3 regions of the Rhizobium sp. Pop5 genome follow, and region 2 is predicted to be linked to each of the others. Evidence: riboswitches for the same ligand, from Rfam matches in the RefSeq annotation. Region 2 holds a riboswitch; each other region holds the start of a gene.
The links. Region 2 has a riboswitch for cobalamin ahead of NE852_RS18070 (CbtB domain-containing protein). Riboswitches for the same ligand answer to the same signal wherever they lie in the genome.
Positions count from the first base shown of each region.

Region 1 (4,825 bases), 1.3 Mb from region 2:
TGTCTCTTGCGCTTCTTCTTGCATTGGCAGCACCTGCCACTGCCGCACAGTCCAGCGCCATCTGCGACGACCTGCGCGGCCGCCTGGCCGACCTGCCGCGAACGATCGCCACCAATAGCGGGCCGGAAGCGCGCCAATATGCTAGCGCCATGGCCGAGCAGAACCTCGAGCTGCGCAAGGTCCGCAACGATCTGCGCAATTTCGGCTGCACCTCCGGCAGCATGGTCGTGATCGGCGGCGAGAATGCAGATTATTGCGCCGAACTTGCTCAGGCCGAAGGCCGGATGACGGACAATATCCGTTATCTCCAAGATCGCCGCGACGAGCTGCGCAACCAGGGCGACGGAACTGACGACGCGCGCCGCGAACTGACCGCCGCTCTCGAGCGAAATGGCTGCAACAGCGACAATTTCTATGCGCCGACCGAGCGCAGCGCCAACGACCCCGCCCCGAGTGTCGAGGAACAGGCGATGCGCACCGATACCTTCATTCCGCTCGGCGGAGGTGAACAGGTTGACCCAAGTTACTACGGCCTGCCGCGGGCCGAGATGCTCTCGCCCGTCAGCACCATCTGCGTGCGCAGCTGCGATGGCGGCTTCTTTCCGATCAGTTCGAACGCCACCTCGGTCGATTTCGGCCGTGATGCCCAGACCTGCGCCAAGATGTGCCCCGGCATCGAGACGCAGCTCTTTTATCGCGACGTGACGAGCACGGAAGCCTCGAACATGATCTCGGTCGCGACGGGCACGCCCTACAGCGCGATGAAGAACGCCTTCGTCTACAAGAACCGTGCGCCTGGCGAAAAGAACAGCTGTGCCTGCAATCTCACCGCCTATTACAACGAGATGCGCAGCAAGCAGGCCCTGAGCGAACCGCCGCAGCAGGGTTCGATCACCACGATCCACACCGATCCGCCGGCCAAAAATGCTCCAGCAGCAGCCGCGCCGCAGCCATCCGCTCCGGAGCGTCCCTACGATCCCACGCAGAACAAGGTCCGCCAGGTCGGCCCGCAATTCCTCGCCGGCGACCAGGGCTCGATCGATCTTGCCAATCCGGCGACACCCGGCCCGCAGCCGCAACAGCAGTGATTGCGACGGCTTCAGCGCTCGCTCCGTCCCCACCCGTCGTAAAACACCAGTTCTTCAAGCGGCACCCGTTGCCGCCAGCCTTTGACCGCAAGTTCCGGCTCCTCGTAAAGCCGGTCGACGAAACCGGCGCAAAGCCAGGCGACCACCTCGATATGTTCGGGTATGCCGAGAATGGTCTTTAGGTCGCCTTCGCGGAAAATGCTGACCCAGCCGATCCCGATCCCTTCCGCCCGCGCCGCGAGCCAGAGATTCTGGATGGCGCAGACCGTGGAATAGCTATCCATCCGGGGATTGTGCGTGCGCCCCAGCACAACGCTGCCGCTGCGCGTGGGATCTGAGGTCACGCAGATCCCGAGCGGCGCCTCGACGATGCCCTCGAGCTTGAGCGAGCGATATGTCTGCCGCCGCTCACCCTCGAACATCAGCGTCGCCTCCTCATTCGCCTTTACGAAGGCATCGCGCACCCGTGCCCTCACCTCGGCGCTTCTGACCAGAATGAAATTCCACGGCTGCATGAAGCCGACGGACGGCGCGTGATGCGCGGCGTTCAGCAGCCGCTCCACGACGTCGTCGGGCAAAGGATCGGGCAGAAACTGGCTGCGCACGTCACGCCGCGTCATGATCGCGTGATAGACGGCCTCGCGTTCGGCCAAGGAAAAACCGGATGCCGCCGAAAGGGCATCCTTATCTAAGGGTCGCATCGTCAAATCCCCAACAACGCAACCGCCCGCCGTCCGCGCGGGTTGGGTCTATCTCGCCAGGCCGGTCTTCTGACTTGGCGTCATCCGTCTGCCGCGGCCTTCCCGGCGAAAAGCCAGTGGCATAATGAGCGGCAGGCGTCGGCCTTACAGCGTTGGGCACGTTCCGGCCTTGCACCGGATTCCCGATTCTCCCGCTGAGGCAGCGGGCACCTGACGGCGCATCTATTTCAGGAATCAGGTGCGTCGGCAAGCCGGCCGATGTTGTCTTCGAGCCGTCTTCAGTTGGCGGATGCACGATGCTCCCTGAATGCCGCTGCCAGCGTCCTGAGCGCCGCGCGCGACCTGGCGTCCGTCGCCGCAAACCAGCCAAGCGCCGCCAGGCCGAGGCCGAAGAAGCGATGGCGGAGAACAGCTCCTAGACTTTGTCGGCCAAGAAAGGGCGCGGTGGAGATCGACGCCCGGACCAAATCCGACGCCTCTAACGTTTGACGTCCCTTTGATCGCCATCCCGAAGCGGACCTCAGTTAGCTCTATTAGTCTGCCGAGATTTCGTATGCGCGGCAGATCGCCCTGGTTGCGGCTCCCCATGCCGAAGCCTTCGTACGGATTTGATGTGCTTCAAACGCAAGCCTATCAATAAAACGTTTTCAACGCGCCAGATCATGGGATCTTCGGTCTGTGTAACCTCAAATGAAAGGCAACCCGGCTCTGCCCTGGTCAGGCGAATGTGTTCAGGAAGATATTTCTGGACGATATCGATCTCGTCCAAGGATGCACAAATTAATTGTCCCGAAAGGCGGACCTTGCCAGTCTCGTCGTTCGGCCCGTTGCTCTGATCCATCTCATGATCCTGCTTTTTGACTTGCTGAACTTTATTGCACGGCGCCGAAGGACGGCAAAGTCCCGCAATCCGTGCCCCTACCTCCTTTGGGCTCCGCCGGTGCCACCCGTTGCTTCCAGGCTGCAAATTCCGCGTGACAAAACCCGATCGTGACGCTACATACGCCTGATGTCGATCATGTCCGTCTACGCCTCGCGATTTTATTGGTACCGCTTCTCACAGCGGACGCGGGTCCATGCGTAACTGAATTCGACGCGACGACAACCCGAACAGCCGCTAGTCTACCTGGCGGCTTTTTTGTTCCGCGCGGGTATGACCAAACAGGAGCATACCCCGTGTCCGATACCATTGATGATCTGCGTATCCTCGAGATCACCCCGCTTACCAAGCCTGCCGATATCATTGCCGAAATTCCCCGCAACGCTGGCGTCAGTCAGACCGTGACCAGCAACCGCGATGCGATCCATCAAATTCTTCGGGGCGAGGACGATCGGCTGATCGTCGTCATCGGCCCCTGCTCCATCCACGATCCCGTTGCCGCCCGGGACTATGCCGCACGGCTTGCGGAGCAGCGACGACGCCTCGCGGGCGATCTCGAGATCGTCATGCGCGTCTATTTCGAAAAGCCCCGCACCACGGTCGGCTGGAAGGGCCTGATGAACGACCCGCATCTCGACGGCAGCTACCGCATCGAGGAAGGCTTGCGCATCGCGAGGGGCCTGCTGCTCGACATCAATGCGATGGGCCTACCCGCCGGCGTCGAATTCCTCGACACGATCACGCCGCAATACATTGCCGACCTCGTGAGCTGGGGCGCGATCGGCGCACGCACGACCGAAAGCCAGATCCATCGCCAACTCGCCTCCGGCCTTTCCTGCCCGATCGGTTTCAAGAACGGCACCGATGGCGGCGTCCGCGTGGCGCTCGACGCGATCCTTGCCGCCTCGCAGCCGCATCACTTCCCCGCCGTGACCAAGGACGGCCAAGCGGCCATCGCCTCCACGACAGGCAACGAGGACTGCCACATCATTCTCCGCGGCGGCAAGCGGCCGAACTACGAGGCGGCCGACGTCCAAGCCGTGATGGCCGAAGCGACCAAGCTCGGTGTCAACCCGCGCATGCTGATCGATGCCAGCCACGCCAACAGCGGCAAGGATCCGATGAACCAGCCGAAGGTCGTCCGCGACGTCGCCGGCCAGATCCATGCCGGCAACGACCACATCAAGGGCATAATGATCGAGAGCAATCTCGTCGCCGGGCGCCAGGACCTCGTTCCCGGGAAACCGCTGGTCTACGGCCAGTCGATCACCGACGGCTGCATCGGCTGGGACATGTCGGTCGACGTGCTCGAGAATCTGGCCCAGGCCGTCCGCGATCGTCGCACGGCCACCGTCGCGGCCTGAGCGGCACTATCAAGCGCGGCGGGCAGATATCCCGCCGCCCATTCACAGGTCAATCCTCGTCCAAAAGATGCAGGCCCTCATAGGTCCAGAAGCCGCCCCATGGTTCCGGTTTGACCAGACCAGAAGGCATCTTCAGGACTCTCCCATGATCCGTCTGATGCCTATTCCAGAGTGGTTGCGTCAGGCATGAGGGCGCCACCACCTCATCAAAAAATGGCGGTCCGTCGCTCTCAAGAACTCATCGGGAAATAGCGCACATAGGCAAACTCGTCACCGTCTGGTGACCAGCAGGGCACGTTGATCGTGCCCTGCCCGCCGAAAAGCTCGAACAGCGTCTTCAGGTTGGCGCCGTCCATATCCATCAGTCGCAGGCGCACGTCGAGGTCGCGCGGATGGTCAAAGACAGAGGGGTCGTAGGAGAGGATCAGCACCTTGTCGTTGTTGGGCGACGGATGGGCGAACCAGTTGCCCTGATCGTCCGATGTCACCTGCTGGAGACCCGTGCCGTCGGGATGGATGCGCCAGATCTGCATCAGTCCGGTGCGGCTGGAGTTGAAATAGATCCACTGGCCGTCGGTAGACCAGTCCGGCCCGTCATTGCGGCCCTCGCCATGCGTCAGCCGCGTCTCCTCGCCGCCGTCGACGGAGATGGTGTAGATGTCGAAGACGTCGTCGCGGATACCGCAATAGGCAAGCTGCCGGCCATCAGGCGACCAGCCGTGCCAATAGGACGGCAGATTCTCAGTGATGAGCCGCGGCGTACCGCCTTCGATCGGCAGGGTATAGATCGCC
Region 1 covers NZ_CP099399.1:1,904,893-1,909,717, forward strand. The annotation lists gene NE852_RS11600 (DUF2865 domain-containing protein) at 1-1,088, shown strand, start outside; gene bluB (5,6-dimethylbenzimidazole synthase) at 1,100-1,789, opposite strand; cobalamin riboswitch at 1,831-2,018, opposite strand; gene NE852_RS11610 (putative quinol monooxygenase) at 2,310-2,630, opposite strand; gene NE852_RS11615 (3-deoxy-7-phosphoheptulonate synthase) at 2,966-4,033, shown strand; gene NE852_RS11620 (TolB family protein) at 4,264-4,825, opposite strand, start outside.
Region 1: linked by a shared signal. The riboswitch ahead of bluB (5,6-dimethylbenzimidazole synthase) and the one ahead of NE852_RS18070 (CbtB domain-containing protein) in region 2 are both predicted to bind cobalamin.

Region 2 (4,825 bases):
TGCGCTCGAAGGCATAGCGGTTCGGCAATTTTGTCAGGTGATCGTGGGTGGCGGTCCAGTCGGCCTTTGTCTGGGCCGCCGAGCGCAGCTCCATTTCCTTGCGGAGATCGGCGATGCGCAGCACCGAGTAGACGAAACTCATGGCGCCGGCGATGCCGAGCGCCAGGACGAGTTTGTCGGCGCCGTACTCGCCGAAACCGATCATGAAGGAGACCAGGTTGTCGCCGAACTGCAACAGCGTGCCGAGGAGCCAGAGGGTTACTCCGAACGCCATGATCGACACGCATTGCCTTCCGGCCCTGCTTTGGAAAAACACCGGCATATGGCCTTCTCCGTCTCCGCCCGCGCCGACGTAATCACGAAAGTCTGAAATGTTCGTTGAAACCAGAAGGCGAATTATCAGAGCGGCGGCCTGCTACCGGCCTCGAAAGGCGTGAGCCGTGGCGGCGGATACTCGTTCTGCGGGCGGCGACAAAGGCTGACCATGGGCGCGTATCTCGCGCCTGAGAAGAACGAAGGCGAGCGTGCAATTGCATCGCTCGCCCTTTCTCGTACTTCAGGCGGTGACGATCAGCAGCGGTACGCTGACGAGGAGACCGACCAGAACCGTAACCGTGGCGACACGCATAAAACGCAGGCGCCGCGTACGCTCCCCACTCCAGTCATATGTCATTTCTTCCATCTCCTTGGGACAAGGAAGTAGTTCCGGCAAAGCCGGGTTCAATAGAGATGACGCGATTTGCTTGCGTAAGGCTGGATAAGATCAGAGGTCACTAATGCTGAAGCGCAGCGACCAGCGTCGCCCGTCGCTGGTCATGCGGACGATTGCGAGCGGTCCGACGTCAATCAGCCAGAAGGAAGAGAGCGGCGCCTGAAGCACATGCACGACCGCCGCCCGGATGATTGCCGCGTGGCTAACGGCGATCACATGTCCGCCGAGGGTGGACTGAGCATCCATCCAGCCGGCGACGCGCGTGCGCAGGTCGAAAAGACTTTCGCCGCCGTGCGGGGCCGCTTGCGGATCGCTCATCCAGATTTCCAGATTCTCCGGCTCTTCGGACCCTATCGTGACGATCGGCCTGCCGGCCCAGCGGCCATGGTCGCAATCGCGAAGCGCCGGGTCGATCCCGGCGTCGAGGCGGAGCGCTGTCGCGGTCTGGCGGGTGCGCAGGGCGGGACTGGTGAAGATGCGGTCGGCGCGGGGCAGCGCGGCCATCTCGGCCGCGTCCTTCGCGGCCTTGCTTTCCAGCGGTTCGTCGAGCGGGAACAGGGCCTTGCGGCTTGCCGCCGTCGCGCCATGGCAGATCCAGGTGAGACGCGTGTTCACCATCGTTCTGATCTCCGGAATGCGGCTACAGCGCCGCGCGCCTCTTTAGGCGCGCAAAGGACGCTCTAGCGCTTTAAATTGCTGCATAATTTTATCCTTAAATCGGTTCCGAGTTAAGGAATTATGCTGTGGGACGGCCCTTCACCGGCTCGTGAAGTTCCGTTGACAGTCTCTCCAGCGTGCAGATATAACCGTGCTGTTGCGGGTTTGGAAGCCGGTGGAAATCCGGCGCGGTCGCGCCACTGTGACCAGCGTGTCGAAAGCTCTTCGTGCTGGAAGTCAGACCCTACCGCACAAGCACTCTTTCGACTGAACGCGTCATTCTGGAGGAATACATGTCTGATACCACTTTCGCCCCCGTCGCGGCACCGGCGCCGATCCCTGTGGGAGATATCCTGCCCTGGGCGATCTTTGGCGGCCTGCTGATGCTCATCGCCCTTTATTTTGTCGGCACCGAGGAAGGCGCGATGGCGCTGTTCAACGGCATGTATGTGCATGAATTCGTGCATGACGGCCGCCATCTCCTCGGTTTTCCCTGCCACTAAAGGGATTCTGACATGGTTGGAAACCTTCTGCTTCGCGGCATGCTCGCGGGCCTGATTGCTGGTATCCTCGTTTTTGCCTTCGCCCACACCTTCGGCGAGCCGTTGGTCGATGCGGCGATCGCCTTCGAGGAGGCGAGCGCACAGGCGGCGGGCGAAGCCGCCGAACCCGAAATCGTCAGCCGCGCCACCCAGGCCGGTCTCGGCCTTTTCACCGGCGTCATGGCTTACAGCGTTGCCGTCGGCGGGCTTTTCGCGCTTGCCTTCGCCTTCGTGCATGGTCGCTTCAGCAGTCTTTCGGCGCGCGGGACCTCGGCCGTCATCGCTACCGCCGCTTTCGTGGCGATCGTACTCGTTCCCGCCGTCAAGTATCCGGCCAACCCGCCGGCAGTCGGCAACCCCGATACGATCGGCGTCAGGACCGAGCTGTTCTTCCTGATGATCGTCGTCTCGCTCGCCGCGCTGATTGCGGCGGTGGCGCTTTCGCGCCGTCTTTCCGAGCGTTTCGGTCTCTGGAACGGCGCGATCATCGCCGGCATCGCCTATCTCGTCTTCATCGGCCTCGTGCTCTATCTGCTGCCGCCGATCAACGAGGTGCCCGAGAATTTCTCGGCACTGGTGCTCTGGCGCTTCCGCACGACCTCGCTCGGCATGCACGTCATCCTTTGGGCCACGCTCGGCCTTGCTTTCGGGGCGCTCGCGGAAAGACGGCTTGCCGTCAAGGGCGGGTTGCGGCCGGCGTTCCGGTGAGCCGGCGTCGTAAAGGGCTTGCCGCTCTCGGTCTTGCGGCAAGCCTGTTTCTGTTCGGGGTTGGAACCGCCTTTGCCCATGGCAGCAGCGAAGGCGGCAGCCATGCCGGTCTGGATATTCCTGAAATTTCCCACGGCGAGATGGCGGTGATTTCAGAATATCGCAGTGGGATCATCGACCTTGCGTCGCGGGCAGTCGATACGAACGAGCCGTTCCGCCGCATTCTGAACTATGCCGAGATCCAGTATTCCTATTGTCTGTGGGGCAGGGTACCGGGCAGCGTGACGGATGAGGGAAGTCCGTTCAACGAATGCGCCCATGCCTATCTCGCGGCAACCAAAGCTGTGCTGATGGCGATGCGGGAGATGCCGCAGGAGGCGCTTGCCGCCAACCGGATCATCTCCGCCGTCGACGTCGATATGGTGCGACGCGGGCTTGCGCTCGTCACGTGCCAATTCAGCGGCGAAGCTTTCAACACCGCCGATATCGTCAAGCCGCGATGGAGCAGGGTGCCGATCCATTTCGCCAGTATGGCGTCGCTGACAGGGCTCTCTGTCTTGCTCGGTCTCGCGGTTTTTACACTTCGCCGCTTCCTGCGCCCGCGGGATCAGTTGTCGGAATAGCGCTGCTCGCGCCACGGATCGCCAAGCATATGGTAGCCGTTCTTTTCCCAGAAGCCGGCCGCGTCAGCGGCGATTAGCTCGATGCGTCGCAGCCATTTGGCGCTTTTCCAGAAGTAGAGATGCGGCACGACGAGGCGCATCGGGCCGCCATGATCTGCTGTCAGAGGCAAGTCCTCCCAGGAGGTTGCGAGGATGGCATCTTCGGCGGCGAAATCGACAAGCGGCAGGTTGGTGGTATAGCCGTCATAGCTCGTCAGCATGACGTAAGCTGCTTCTGGTTTCGGCATGGCGAGGTCGAGCAGATCGCGGGTCGAAACGCCCTTCCATTTATTGTCGTAGCGCGACCAGGTGGTGACGCAGTGAATATCGCTCATCCCAATGCTTTGCTCGATCGCCTGGAAATCGGCCCAGGTGAGGGTGAGCGCAGTTTCGACGAGGCCTCGCACCTCAAGCCGCCAGCTATCGGTTGAAACCACCGGCTGCTGGCCGAGATCGAGCACTGGCCAGTTCTTGACGAGGTGCTGGCCGGGCGGCAGGCGCTCGGCCTCGGGACGGCTGATACGGCCGGTCAGGAATTTGCCCTCCGCCGCCCAGCGGCGCTTGGAACTGGTGAGCTTGCTGTCAGCGGGCGTCTGGTCGTCGCTCATGAGCGGGGTCTCCTTGCGATGCAGCAATAGGACATCCGGTCTCGCCGGGTGTCAAGTTTCGGCAGGCCCTTGGAAATCCTCGCTCGTCTTACTAAACTTGGGCCGGTCGGGCATGCCTTGCTGGGGAGCGGAGGCAGAAAGGGAGGAGCGGGATCTGTCTTCGAGATATCGTGGGATAGCGGCGCTGCTGGCGGTTCCGCTCGTCATCTTCGCCTTCTTCACCTTTGGAAGCGCGATTGCGACGCGCGCCTATATGGAGGAGGCTTCGGCCCAGGCGGGAACAGCGCTGCGCCTTGCCGTTTCGGCGCTCAGCGGCCATCTCAACCGCTACGAGGCGCTGCCGGCGCTGATCGCCGATCACGACGATATCCAGGAGCTGGTCAGCGCCCCCGACGACATGGCGCTGCGCGATACGGCCAACCTCTATCTCAAGGCCATCAACGGGCTTCTGAAATCCTCCGATATCTATGTGGTGAACCCGGATGGAGAGACGATCGCGGCGAGCAATTATGATGGACCGGGCAGCTTCGTCGGCCAGAATTTCAACTACCGGCCCTATTTCCAGGAGGCAATCGAAGGCCGGCAGGCCCGGTTTTATGCGCTCGGCACCACCTCGCTGAAACGCGGCTATTATTTCTCGGCTCCGATCCGGGTCGGCGCCGATATTCGAGGCGTCATCGTCTTCAAGGTCGATATCGACATGATCGAATCCTCCTGGAGCGGCGGGGAATACAAGATTTTCGTCTCCGATCCCGAAGGCATCATCTTCATGTCCGGCAGCCCGGAGTGGCTCTACAGTGCGATCCTGCCGCTGACGGCGGATCGTATCGCCCGCACGCAAGCCTCGCGACGCTATGCCAATGCCAGGCTGACGCCACTGCCCGTGACGTATCACCGCTTCGAACAGCACGATCTGATGACGCTGGCGAGCGACCG
Region 2 covers NZ_CP099399.1:3,206,238-3,211,062, reverse strand. The annotation lists gene NE852_RS18080 (bifunctional diguanylate cyclase/phosphodiesterase) at 1-322, opposite strand, end outside; gene NE852_RS18075 (histidine phosphatase family protein) at 764-1,327, opposite strand; adenosylcobalamin (AdoCbl) riboswitch at 1,508-1,664, shown strand; gene NE852_RS18070 (CbtB domain-containing protein) at 1,663-1,872, shown strand; gene NE852_RS18065 (CbtA family protein) at 1,885-2,619, shown strand; gene NE852_RS18060 (hypothetical protein) at 2,664-3,242, shown strand; gene NE852_RS18055 (sulfite oxidase-like oxidoreductase) at 3,227-3,889, opposite strand; gene NE852_RS18050 (sensor histidine kinase) at 4,002-4,825, shown strand, end outside.

Region 3 (4,825 bases), 340 kb from region 2:
CATCACCGTTTTCTTGAGCGCCGCCCAGTCTTCCTGCGTCGGAATGTGGATGCCGGCATCGTCGAAAATTGCGCGAACCTTCTCCGTCGCCGGCTTCCATTCCTGCTCGATATATTTGTCGAAATAGTCGCCGGAGGCATATTTCGAATTTTCGAAGCCCTTGAAGCTCGTGCCCCGCTCGACCGCCAGCAGGTTCGAAGCGCGGATCGCGTGATAGGTCACCGCATAGAAATAGATATTCGTGAAATCGACGCCTTCCTCGGAGCCATAAAAGATGCGCTCGCGGGCGAGATAGCCGTGCAGGTTCATCTGTCCGAGGCCGATCGCATGGCTCTCGTCATTGCCCTTTTCGATCGAAGGCACCGAGGAGATGTGGCTCATGTCGGAAACTGCCGTCAGCGCCCGGATCGAGGTTTCGATCGTCTTGCCGAAATCGGCGGAATCCATCGCCGCCGCGATGTTCAGAGAGCCAAGATTGCAGGAAATATCCTTGCCCATCGTCTGGTAGGAGAGGTCGTCATTGTATTCGCTCGCCTCGCTCACCTGCAGGATCTCCGAGCAGAGATTGCTCATGGAGATGCGCCCGGCGACCGGGTTCGCCCGGTTCACCGTGTCCTCGAACATGATGTAGGGATAACCGCTCTCGAACTGGATCTCGGCGATCACCTGAAAGAATTCGCGTGCCTTGATCTTCTTCTTGGAGATGCGGGCATCCGCCACCATCTCACGGTACTTCTCCGTCACCGAGATTTCGGTGAACGGCGCGCCGTAGACGCGCTCCACGTCGTAGGGCGAGAAGAGGTACATATCCTCATTGTTTTTGGCGAGTTCGAAGGTGATGTCGGGCACGACGACGCCGAGCGACAGCGTCTTGATGCGGATCTTCTCGTCGGCATTTTCGCGCTTGGTATCGAGGAAGCGCATGATGTCGGGGTGATGGGCGTGGAGATAGACCGCGCCCGCGCCCTGGCGCGCGCCGAGCTGGTTGGCATAGGAGAACGAGTCTTCGAGCAGCTTCATGATGGGTATGATGCCGGAGGATTGGTTCTCGATCTGTTTGATCGGCGCGCCGGCTTCGCGAATATTCGTCAGCGACAGCGCCACGCCGCCGCCGCGCTTCGACAGTTGCAGCGCCGAATTGATCGACCGGCCGATCGATTCCATATTGTCCTCGACACGCAAAAGGAAGCAGGAGACGAGCTCGCCGCGCTGCTTCTTGCCGGCATTCAAAAAAGTCGGCGTCGCCGGCTGGAACCGGCCGGAAATGATCTCATCGACCATGTCGCGGGCAAGGGTCTCGTCGCCGCGGGCCAAAGTCAGTGCCACCATGCAGATGCGGTCTTCGTAGCGCTCCAGATAGCGCTTCCCGTCGAAGGTTTTCAGCGTGTAGCTGGTGTAATATTTGAAGGCGCCGAGAAACGTGGGGAACCGGAATTTCCTGGCATAGGCCTGGTCGAACAGGTCACGGACGAAATTGAAGGAATACTGGTCGAGCACTTCCTGCTCGTAATAGCCTTCAGTGACCAGATAATCGAGCTTCTCCCTGAGGTTATGGAAGAACACCGTGTTCTGGTTCACATGCTGCAGAAAATACTGCTTGGCCGCCATTCGGTCTTTGTCGAGCTGGATCTTGCCCTCGTCGTCATAGAGGTTCAGCATCGCGTTCAGCGCGTGATAATCGAGCGTTTCCGCAGCCTTCAGCGGCTTTGCGCCCACATCCCGCGTCAAATTTGTTCCCGTGTCCAAAATCGTCCCATCCCATCTTTGACATTGGCGACATCCTCGGAGGTTCCCAGGAGCTCGAACCTGTAGAGGTACGGCACCTGGCACTTCTTCGAGATGACATCGCCGGCAAGCCCGTAGGTCTCGCCGAAATTGCTGTTGCCCGCGGCGATCACGCCCCGGATGTTGGAGCGGTTTTCCGCATCATTGAGGAAACGGATCACCTGCTTGGGCACGGCCCCTTTACCGCCGTCCCCGCAATAAGTAGGCGAGATCAGCACGTAGGGTTCGCGAATGTGGATATCTTCAGCGCTGAGGGGAATGCGCGCCGCGCGCAATCCCAGCTTCTCGACGAAACGATGGGTATTCCCGGATCGGCTGGAATAATAGACGATCAGCCCCACCGCTCTTCTCCGATCAGGAGAGCGCGCTGATCATATCGGGACGGAAGCCCGCCCAGTGGTTCTCGCCGGCAACGACGACCGGAACCTGCATGTAGCCCATGCCGCGCACGCGATCGAGCGCCTCGGTGTCCTGGGAAATATCGACGATGTCATAGTCTACCCCCAGGCGATCCAGGGCGCGATAGGTGGCGGTGCACTGAACGCAGGCAGGCTTGCTGTAAACGGTAACGCTCATCATGTTCCTCGTGATGTCAATGAATTCAGGACGCAGGACTGGGATCGGGCGCCATGCGGCGTCCGGGGCAAAGTTTGATAATGATCTGGCAAAGTTGGCGCTTTAAACGCCCAATAGCATCCCTCGCAGGATGTGCGCGGGTGGCGGCCTTGATGTTCTCGACATGACTTCAAACCCCGAAGTGCTCATGCGGATGTTCGGGGGCAGTGCAACAGGCACGGATAGATTCCGTCTTCATGCACGCGACCTTCCGGACACCCCGCCCGTGGACGTTTCGTTCGAGGCAGGTCTCCTGGCTCACGGGTCGAAGCACCCTGCCCAGCCTTCCCGGAACCTCATGCTCCAGTGACCTGAAATCGGACAGTTGCTCGCCGCTCACAGTTGCGGGGGCAGCTCCGGCATTGCCGCGCCGTAATGGCGAAGCGCACCGTATTCCCATCTTAGCCCCCGATCCTCACGAATCGAAGGAACCTCAAACACTAGATATAGTACGCGAATCCCAATTCGCGTCAACGGATGGTTTGTGCATCGCGTTACGGGAGGTTTGAAATCACTGCATTCCTGTGAAAAACAGGGATAACGAAGGCTTAACGAAAAGACGCTGTAGAGAAGGGTCCGATAAAGAGACCCGGCCTGTCGCCAACTCCCAGGCTGGGACAAGCCATGCAAAACTCGCAACGTCATCCTCGGCCTTGTGCCGAGGATCTGCGCCGCTCAATTAAGCACCTGAAAATAAATGGTTTCTTGTCAAACAATTACAGCGGTCAGATGCTCGGCACAAGGCCGAGCATGACGGAGAGACCTTGTCGACAAACTGAGAGCCGGCCTAAGCGATGGCCCGCTCCGCGGTTTGGATTCTCGATCGCGCCCAAATCGGTGGTCTTTACATCGCCATTCGGGAAAAATTCATCCCTTTAAGCGAAGCAGCCTGAGCGCATTGATCGTCACCAGCACGGTGGCGCCGGTATCGGCGAGGATTGCCGGCCAGAGCCCGGTAATGCCGGCGATCGTCGTCACGAGGAAGACCGCCTTCAGGCCGAGCGCGATTGTGATGTTCTGCAGGATGTTGCGCATGGTCCGCTTGGAAAGCGCGATCATCCGCGCCACGTCCCCGACGCGCCCGTGCAGCACGGCGGCATCCGCCGTCTCCAGCGCCACATCCGTGCCGCCGCCCATGGCGATGCCGATATCGGCCGCCGCCAGCGCCGGCGCGTCGTTGATGCCGTCGCCCACCTTGGCGACGGTGAAGCCTTCACGCTTCAATTCGCCGACGACCCGCTGTTTGTCCTCCGGCATCATCTCGCCGCGCCAGTCGATGCCGAGCATGCCGGCAACGGCCGCCGCCGTGCGTTTGTTGTCGCCCGTCAGCATCATTGCCTTCACGCCTGCCGATTTGAGCGCGGAAAGTCCAGCCCCGGCATCCTCGCGCGGCTCGTCGCGCATGGCGATCAGGCCCGCGGCTGCGCCATTGACGAGCAGCACCGATACGCTCTTGCCTTCGTCATTCAGCGCCGTGATGCGCCCATCCTGCTCTCCATCGAGCGCCCCGCGCTCGCGAGTTGCGGACGGCGACAGCAGATCCAGGGTCTCGCCCCCGACTTTGCCGGTGACGCCCTTGCCCGGCAGCGCCTCCAGCTCGAAGGCCGGCGGCACGGGAACGCCGCCGGCCTTGGCGCGATTGAGGATTGCCAGCGCCAGCGGATGGCTGGAACCTTGCTCCAGCACCGCCGCGCGCGACAGGACCTGCGCTTCGCTCAAGCCGAAGGAAACGATGTCGGTCACCTGAGGTTTGCCTGCCGTCAGCGTACCCGTCTTGTCGAAGGCGACCATCGTCACCTTGCCGAGCGTTTCCAAGACCGCGCCGCCCTTCATCAAGAGCCCGCGCCGGGCGCCGGCCGACAGCGAAGCAGCGATCGCCGCCGGCGTCGAGATGACGAGGGCGCAAGGGCAGCCGATCAAGAGGAGCGCCAGCCCCTTGTAGATCCATTCGCTCCATGAACCGCCGAAAAACAGCGGCGGAACGACCGCAACGAGGGCTGCGACAACCACCACGCCCGGCGTATAATAGCGTGAGAACCGATCGATGAAGCGCTCCGTCGGCGCCTTCGATTCCTGCGCTTCCTCCACCAACTTGACGACGCGGGCGATGGTATTGTCGGCGGCGGCCGCCGTGACGCGAACCCTGAGCACCGCATCGCCATTGACCGTGCCGGCGAAGACGACGGCATCCACGCCCTTGCGCACCGGCGTGCTTTCGCCCGTCACCGGAGCCTCGTCGATCGCGCTCTCGCCTGATACAATGACGCCGTCTGCCGAGATGCGGTCGCCGGGGCGAACCATGATGATCGCACCGACGGCGAGGCTCTCCGCAGGCACTTCCCGCGTCTGCCCATTGTCTTCAAGCAGCGCATTCTTCGGCACCAGCGTCGTCAGCGACTGGATGCTTTCGCGCGCCTTGCCCGCA
Region 3 covers NZ_CP099399.1:3,550,391-3,555,215, forward strand. The annotation lists gene nrdE (class 1b ribonucleoside-diphosphate reductase subunit alpha) at 1-1,746, opposite strand, end outside; gene nrdI (class Ib ribonucleoside-diphosphate reductase assembly flavoprotein NrdI) at 1,725-2,126, opposite strand; gene nrdH (glutaredoxin-like protein NrdH) at 2,140-2,361, opposite strand; cobalamin riboswitch at 2,626-2,851, opposite strand; gene NE852_RS19640 (heavy metal translocating P-type ATPase) at 3,268-4,825, opposite strand, start outside.
Region 3: linked by a shared signal. The riboswitch ahead of nrdH (glutaredoxin-like protein NrdH) and the one ahead of NE852_RS18070 (CbtB domain-containing protein) in region 2 are both predicted to bind cobalamin.